Regions from separate parts of the Pseudomonas sp. ASL9 genome, predicted to be linked through region 1. Evidence: predicted binding sites of a transcription regulator. Region 1 holds the regulator's gene; the other holds the start of a gene.

Evidence for each region. The regulator sigma-54, encoded in region 1, starts transcription at its own class of promoters, with help from an activator protein. The targets are predictions, from matches to a motif close to ANTGGCATNNANNTTGCTNT.
Region 2: nirB (nitrite reductase large subunit NirB) is a predicted target of sigma-54. The motif match lies at 855-874, and genes of this name have one in related genera.

What each region holds. Positions count from the first base shown of each region.
Region 1 covers NZ_CM155277.1:3,871,835-3,876,091, reverse strand. Annotated here, with positions in the region: gene AC1ME2_RS17955 (KdsC family phosphatase) at 1-139, shown strand, start outside; gene lptC (LPS export ABC transporter periplasmic protein LptC) at 149-721, shown strand; gene lptA (lipopolysaccharide transport periplasmic protein LptA) at 708-1,250, shown strand; gene lptB (LPS export ABC transporter ATP-binding protein) at 1,250-1,975, shown strand; gene AC1ME2_RS17935 (RNA polymerase factor sigma-54) at 2,162-3,652, shown strand; gene hpf (ribosome hibernation-promoting factor, HPF/YfiA family) at 3,733-4,041, shown strand; gene ptsN (PTS IIA-like nitrogen regulatory protein PtsN) at 4,054-4,257, shown strand, end outside.
Region 2 covers NZ_CM155277.1:821,032-825,288, forward strand. Annotated here, with positions in the region: gene AC1ME2_RS03855 (YoaK family protein) at 1-607, shown strand, start outside; gene nirB (nitrite reductase large subunit NirB) at 1,107-3,665, shown strand; gene nirD (nitrite reductase small subunit NirD) at 3,665-4,060, shown strand; gene AC1ME2_RS03870 (CBS domain-containing protein) at 4,153-4,257, shown strand, end outside.

The DNA.
Region 1 (4,257 bases):
TAATGCGGCCAGTTTTGTCCGGCAACATGCCCACGGCATTACTCAGGCTCGCGGTGGCGAAGGAGCAGCTCGCGAATTTTGCGAGTTGATCATGAGCGCTCAAGGCAGCCTTGAAGCGGCCCACGCCGCCTACTTATAGAAGTCATTTATGCTGAGCAAAAAAATTCGCCGTTTTTTGATTCTGGGTGTGCTTGCGCTGCTGGTGGCGGCGGCAGGCTACTGGAATATCAAACCTGAAACCTTCCTGGAACAACGGGTAGCCCCTGTTGACGCAGGCACCATCGATTTTTACGCGATGAACGCCCACAGCCTTCAGTTCCTGCCGGACGGCAAACTTCAGTACGACATGACCGCCGATAAGGTCGAGCACCTTCAGACCTCTGATATCACGTTGCTGACCAATCCGGACCTGCAACTGTATCGTGGCGCCCTATTCCCCTGGCACGTCCAGAGCAAGAAGGGGGAAGTCTCGCCCGGCGGCACTCAGGTTGAGCTGATCGACTCGGTGCGCGTGGCGCGTACTGACGAAAAGAACCGGACGACCATTATTACCAGCAGCCGAATGACTGTATTCCCACAGAAGCAATATGCGCAGACCGAGCAAGCCGTTAGAATCGACGGTTTCGGCGGCGTATCCACTGGTACGGGTATGAAAGCGTATTTGAACGACGGCAGGATGCACCTGCTGTCCAACGTAAGAGGACAGTATGAGGCTCGTTAAAACCCTCCCTTTTTTGCTCGGTTTGGGCGCCGCACTGGGAAGCTTGAGCGCCTGGGCTTTGCCGACGGATCGCGATCAGCCTATTCATGTCCAGTCTGACGATGCGCAGCTCGATGACAAGCAGGGTGTTGCCGTCTACAAAGGCACCGTTATCATCACCCAAGGCTCGATGAAAATCACCGGCAACACCGTGACCATCACACGCACGCCCGCAGGCGAGATCGACGTGGTCACCGCTGTTGGCAATCTTGCTTACTACGAACAGAAACCCGACATCAACAAGCCTATTGTTCAAGCGTACGGCGTGACCATTCAGTACTTCGCCGCGCTGAATCGAATCATCCTGATCGACAAGGCCAAGGTCATCAACGACGGCAACACGTCCGAAGGCGAGAAAATCGTCTATGACACGGTGAAACAAGTCGTCAATGCCGGTCGAGCCAACGGCACCAAGGTGACTGCGCCACGCCCAAGGATCGACATGGTCATCCAGCCGAAAAACAAACCCGAACCCCAGAAGGCCCCTTAATGGCTACGCTGAAAGCCCAGCATCTGGCTAAAAGCTATAAGGGCCGTCAGGTCGTGCGCGATGTCAGCCTGTCCATCGAGAGCGGACAGATCGTGGGCCTGCTTGGCCCTAACGGTGCCGGCAAGACCACCTGTTTCTACATGATTGTGGGCCTGGTCCAGGCCGATCAAGGCCGTGTATTGATCGACGACCTGGACGTCAGCCACCAGCCGATGCACGGTCGCGCACGCGCCGGAATTGGCTATCTGCCGCAGGAAGCTTCGATTTTCCGCAAACTGTCGGTTGCCGACAACATCATGGCGATCCTCGAGACCCGCAAGGAGCTCGACCGCACGGCACGCCGCAAGGAGCTGGAAAGCCTGCTGCAAGAGTTCCACATCAGCCACATCCGAGACAACCTGGGCATGAGCCTGTCCGGTGGTGAACGCCGCCGCGTGGAAATCGCTCGCGCGTTGGCGACCTCGCCCAAATTCATCCTGCTTGATGAGCCGTTCGCCGGTGTCGACCCGATTTCGGTTGGCGATATCAAGCAGATCATCTATCACCTGAAAGCCAAGGGCATCGGCGTACTGATCACCGATCACAACGTTCGTGACACCCTGGATATTTGTGAAACCGCTTATATCGTCAACGATGGGCAACTGATCGCTGAAGGTGATTCAGCAACCATTCTGGCCAACCAACTGGTTAAAGAGGTTTACCTCGGCCATGAATTCCGCCTGTAAGTTCTGCGCTGTTTCGCTCTCCATAGGCGGCGGACACTAGGGTTTAGCGCTGACAAAAACATTAATTGTCAGCACACCCTAGGCAAACACTTAGGTTTCAGGCATATAATTTGCTTAAGTTGGCGCTTCGGCGCCCTGTAGTGGATGGCGCATGTGCGCCGGCGAATAAGGTGTTAAGCCCCTGCCATGAAACCATCGCTAGTCCTGAGAATGGGCCAGCAGCTGACGATGACACCGCAGCTGCAACAGGCCATCCGCCTCCTCCAACTGTCGACCCTGGACCTGCAACAGGAAATCCAGGAAGCGTTGGAGTCCAACCCTATGCTGGAACGCCAGGAGGAAGGTGACGACTTCGACAACGCTGATCCGTTGGCCGACAACATAGAGAAACCTAATCCTGACGTTCAGGAACCCACCTACCAGGAAGCTGCCCCGACGGTGGACAACCTGGAAGAGGGCGACTGGAACGACCGTATTCCCAACGAACTGCCAGTCGACACCGCCTGGGATGACGTGTACCAGACCAGCGCCAGCAGTCTGCCCAGCAACGATGATGACGAGTGGGACTTCACCACCCGCACATCGGCCGGCGAAAGCCTGCAAAGCCATCTGCTGTGGCAATTGAATCTGGCACCCATGTCCGATACCGATCGGTTGATCGCCGTCACGCTGATCGACTGCATCAACAATCAGGGTTATCTGGACGAGTCGCTTGAGGAAATCCTCGATGCCTTCGATCCGGAAATGGATGTCGAGCTGGATGAAATCGAAGCGGTTCTGCACCGGATCCAGCAATTCGAACCCGCAGGCATCGGCGCCCGCAACCTGAGCGAATGCCTGTCGCTGCAATTGCGTCAGCTGCCTGCGAAAACTCGCTGGCTGGCCGAAGCACAGCGCCTGGTCTGTGACTTCATCGACCTGCTCGGCAGCCGTGACTACGGCCAACTGATGCGGCGCATGAAACTCAAGGAAGATGAGCTGCGCCAGGTCATTGAACTGGTGCAGAGCCTGAACCCGCGTCCAGGCTCGCAGATCGAATCCAGCGAGGCAGAATACGTTGTGCCCGACGTGATCGTGCGTAAAGACAATGAACGCTGGCTGGTAGAGCTCAATCAAGAGTCCGTGCCCCGTCTACGGGTCAACCCTCAGTACGCAGGGTTCGTCCGCAGGGCCGATACCAGCGCTGACAACACGTTCATGCGCAATCAGTTGCAGGAGGCACGCTGGTTCATCAAAAGCCTGCAGAGCCGCAATGAAACGCTTATGAAAGTGGCCACGCAGATCGTCGAGCACCAACGCGGCTTCCTCGAGTACGGCGACGAGGCAATGAAACCACTGGTTCTGCATGACATCGCCGAAGCGGTCGGCATGCACGAGTCGACGATTTCACGGGTGACCACGCAAAAATTCATGCATACCCCGCGCGGTATCTACGAACTGAAATATTTCTTTTCCAGTCACGTAAGCACCTCTGAGGGCGGCGAGTGTTCCTCCACAGCCATTCGCGCGATCATCAAAAAACTGGTTGCTGCGGAAAATCAGAAAAAGCCGTTGAGTGACAGCAAGATCGCTGGTTTACTGGAGGCACAAGGCATTCAGGTAGCCCGTCGTACCGTCGCTAAATACCGCGAATCACTTGGGATAGCACCTTCAAGCGAACGTAAGCGATTGATGTGATAACGGGCGCATGCCATAGCGTTCCAGTGGCAGGTATTCAAGCCTGCCTCTTTATGCACTGGCAACGAAGGAGAAGTTGTATGCAAGTCAACATCAGTGGACATCAGCTGGAAGTGACCAAGCCCCTGCGCGAATACATCGAGCTCAAACTCAAGAAACTCGAAGGGCACTTTGACAAAATTACCAATGTGCAGGTAACGATGGCGGTCGAGAAACTGAAACAGAAGATCGAAGCCACGCTGCACATCCACGGTGGAGAGGTGGTCGCCAACGCAGAACATGACGACATGTATGCGGCAATCGATCTACTCACTGACAAGCTAGACCGACAATTGCTCAAATATAAGGAAAAGCAGCAGAACATCTTAAAAGGTGCGACAGCTCGCTAACACTCCCAACCCATGATTCGACTCGAAAATATCCTGACTGCCGGCCGTTCACTCGTGAACGTGCCGAGCAGCAGTAAAAAAAATGTCTTTGAACACATCGCCAAATTGATCGCCAGTGAAACTGAGCTGAATCAGGATTTGGTGCTCACGAGCCTGCTCGCCCGTGAAAAACTCGGCTCGACCGGTTTTGGTAATGGTATCGCCATTCCGCACTGT
Region 2 (4,257 bases), 3.0 Mb from region 1:
GGTATTGGCAGGCATGACGGATGCTATCGGCTTCATGGCAACCGGCGACTTCGTGTCGTTCATGAGCGGCAACACGACCCGCCTGGCCGTGGCCATCAGCAACGGCGACTTTGGCCTTACGCTGCGCCTGCTTTTGCTCGTTGCCACGTTTATCGGTGGCAATACACTGGGCATTGTCGTGAGCCGAATGAGTGGTCGACGCGCCCTTCCCTTGCTGCTGTGCATCGCTGGGCTACTGTGCGCAGCTGCGGCCTTACCGCTGGATGCTCAGCTGCCAGCGCTGATGGCAGCCATCATTGCCATGGGCATGCTCAACGCCGCCGTCGAAGAGGTAAACGGCTTTCCCATTGGCCTCACCTACGTGACAGGCGCCCTCTCACGATTTGGTCGAGGATTAGGCCGATGGATGCTGGGTGAACGAAGAAATGGATGGCGGGTTCAGTTGATCCCCTGGACCGGCATGTTTGCAGGCGCGGTGATCGGCGCCCTTCTTGAGCAGCGCCTCGGCATGAAAGCCCTCTTGTTCAGTGGCTTGCTTGCTGCCGTTCTGGGGTTTGCCGCGCTAAAAATCCCACGCCGCTGGCAACTGGCTTACATGCCCAAATAAGGGCAGGCAGCACTTTCCCGCTTCCAGCCCGAGCCCACCCGGTCGTACCTGTCAGCAAAAATCCACTTTGCCCCAAATAAGGGAGCTGGAAAGCTTACCCGCACCCTTCTGGTTCAATACACGACAGTGATCAGTACCCAAAAGAAGGTTCTGATAATCGTAAACAGCGCTCCAAAAGCCCACCGAGCGACGCTTTAATCCTCCCTCCCCGCCCACAGCCCCCTGAGTCGAAAGACGTCCGACCGACACTGGCATGAAACCTGCTCTAGTTCTTACAAACCTGTCGACATCTCCGACAGGTTGTCCTCATGTGGTCACCGACGACCACTTGCCTGCATAGGCACAGGACGGGTGAACCAGGCAGCGCGGCCTCGGGCAATCACCCCACACATCCATGAATACCAGGCAAAGGCGCCTGGAGCTGCTAGACGGCTCCAGGCGTTTTTTTTGCTTTTTTTTCAGGCCATGCCCCGGCAGCGGCTTCGACTGAGGAAAGGTTATGAACGCTACCGTCACCCCGATCAAGAGCGAAACGCTGGTCGTCATCGGCAACGGCATGGTCGGCCACCATTGTGTCGAGCAATTGATCGAGCATGGCGCGCTCGCCCACTATCACGTGCATGTGTTCGGTGAAGAGCGGCAGCGTGCCTACGACCGCGTACACCTTTCCGAGTACTTTGGTGGCCGTGATGCCGAGTCACTGGCACTTGGCGAGGCAGATCTGTATGCCCGCCATGGCGTGCAACTGCACCTCGGCGTGCAGGTGCTCGACATCGACCGCGAGCGTAAGGAAGTGGTCACCAGTGCCGGACGCCAGGCTTATGACCGCTTGGTATTGGCCACCGGTTCCTACCCCTTCGTGCCGCCAATCCCAGGTGCCGAAGGCCGCTCCCGGTTGGTCTACCGTACCTTGGACGACCTCGACGCGATCCGCGAGGCGGCCACCAACGCCCGACGCGGCGTGGTGGTAGGCGGCGGTCTGCTCGGCCTTGAAGCCGCCAACGCGCTGAAGTCCCTTGGGCTGGAAGCCCATGTCGTGGAGTTCGCCCCACAGCTGATGCCGGTGCAACTGGACGCCTCTGGTGGCGAAGCACTGCGGGCACGGATTGAGGCCTTGGGCGTCGGCGTGCACCTTTCGCGAGCGACCCAAGAGATCGTCATCGGTGAAGAGTATGCCTATCGCATGAACTTCAACGGTGGCGAGTTCCTTGAAACCGACCTGATCGTATTCTCTGCTGGTATCCGCCCGCAGGACGCCGTTGGCCGCAGCGCCGGGCTGGACGTAGCACCGCGTGGCGGCCTGGTCGTGGACAATCATTGCCGCACCAGCGACCCGGACATCTTCGCCATCGGCGAGTGTGCATCCTGGAACGGCAGCATTTTTGGTCTGGTCGCGCCGGGCTACAGCATGGCGCGTAACGTTGCCGCGCAACTCGCAGGTGAGCATTACGAGCCCTTTACCGGCGCAGACATGTCGACCAAGCTCAAGCTGCTGGGCGTCGATGTCGGTTCAATCGGTGACGCTCACGCGGCGACGCCCGGCGCCAAGAGCTACCGCTTCATCGATGAAGCCAGCGCCAGTTATCGCCGCCTGGTGGTTTCTGCCGATGGCAAGCACGTGCTGGGCGCGGTGCTGATCGGCGATAACAGCTATTACGACACCCTGCTGCAATACGCACAAAACGGCATCGCGCTACCCAAGGACCCGTCCAGCCTGATCCTGCCGCTGTCAGACGGCGCACCAACACTCGGTGCCGATGCGCTGCCGGACACCGCCACTATTTGCTCCTGCCATAACGTCACCAAGGGCGCGGTGTGCTGTGCAGTTGACGCAGGTTGCACCGACCTCGGCGAGCTCAAGGGCAAGACCAAGGCTGGCACTGGCTGCGGCGGTTGCAGCGCACTGCTCAAGCAGGTCTTCGAGCACGAACTCAGCGCCCGTGGCGTCGCCGTCGACAAAAGCCTCTGCGAGCACTTCGCCCACACCCGTCAGGAGCTGTATGCCCTGGTTCGCGTGGAGGGGATCATCAGTTTCGACGAAATGCTGGCCAAGCACGGTCGCGGCCACACCGGCTGCGATATCTGCAAGCCTGCGGTGGGATCAATTCTCGCCTCCTGCTGGAACCAGCCGATCATGGACCCGTCGCTGGTGCACCTGCAGGACACCAACGACACGTTCATGGCCAACATGCAGAAGAACGGCACGTATTCGATTATCCCGCGCATCGCCGCTGGCGAAATCACCCCGGACAAGTTGATTGCCCTGGGCGCCGTCGCCAAGAAATACGACCTCTACACCAAGATCACTGGTGGTCAGCGCATCGACCTGTTCGGCGCCCAACTGCATCAGCTGCCAGACATCTGGGGCGAACTGATCGAGGCCGGTTTCGAGACCGGACACGGCTACGGCAAGTCGTTACGCACGGTCAAATCTTGCGTCGGCAGCACGTGGTGTCGCTATGGCGTTCAGGACAGCGTGGCCATGGCTCTGCTCCTGGAGAACCGCTACAAGGGCCTGCGCGCGCCGCATAAATTCAAACTTGCGGTTTCCGGCTGCACCCGCGAGTGCGCCGAGGCGCAGAGCAAGGACGTTGGGGTAATCGCCACCGAAAAAGGCTGGAACCTCTATGTCTGTGGCAACGGCGGCATGCGCCCGCGTCACGCCGAGCTATTAGCCACGGACCTGGATGACGAAACCCTATTGCGCTACGTCGACCGGTTCCTGATGTTCTACATCCGCACGGCCGACAAACTGCAGCGCACCTCTGTCTGGCGTGAAAGCCTGGACGGCGGCCTAGACTACCTCAAAGACGTCATCATCAACGACAGTCTGGGGCTTGGGGCTGAGCTGGAGTCGCAAATGCAGCTGGTGATAAACCGGTACGAATGCGAATGGGCCAACGCCATCAACGACCCGGAAAAGCTCAAGCGCTTCCGCACATTCGTCAATGACGAACGCGGCGATCCGGACATCCATTTCGTCAAGGAGCGAGGCCAGCGCCGCCCGGTTCACGCCACCGAACTCCACCTGATCCCCGTCACCCAGGAGGTGCTCTGATGAGCCAGTCAAACGTCGTCCGTATCGAACCCCGCCACGCCATTGAAAGCCCTGCCCAATGGCAGACGCTGTGCCGCCGCCAAGACCTGGTGGCCAACTCCGGCGTCGTCGCCTGGCTCGATGGCGCCCAGGTCGCGTTATTCCACCTGCCCGACAGTCAGGGCAAGACCCTCTACGCCATCGACAACCGCGACCCGAAATCAGGCGCCAACGTCATTGGCCGTGGCATCGTCGGTAACCTTAAGGGCGAACTGGTGATTGCCTCGCCGCTGTACAAACAGCACTTCCGTCTTGAGGACGGCAGCTGCCTGGAGTATCCAGAACAGAACCTGCGCGTCTGGCCCGTGCGTTTGAACGGGGATGCCGTAGAGATTGGAGTGAGTGCCGCGCTTTAGCTTTAAACAGTGAGAACAGTCCTGACCCTACGACCCGTGCCGTAGCGTCAGGGCTGTTCGCGGCCGCCTTTAAGAATAGAAGAGAAACCCGCATGAAGACCGTTGCGCAACTGCTCAAGTTAAAAGCCATCCACAATCAACATGTCCACACCATCGCTCCAGATCAAATGGTGCTGGAAGCGCTGAAGGTGATGGCT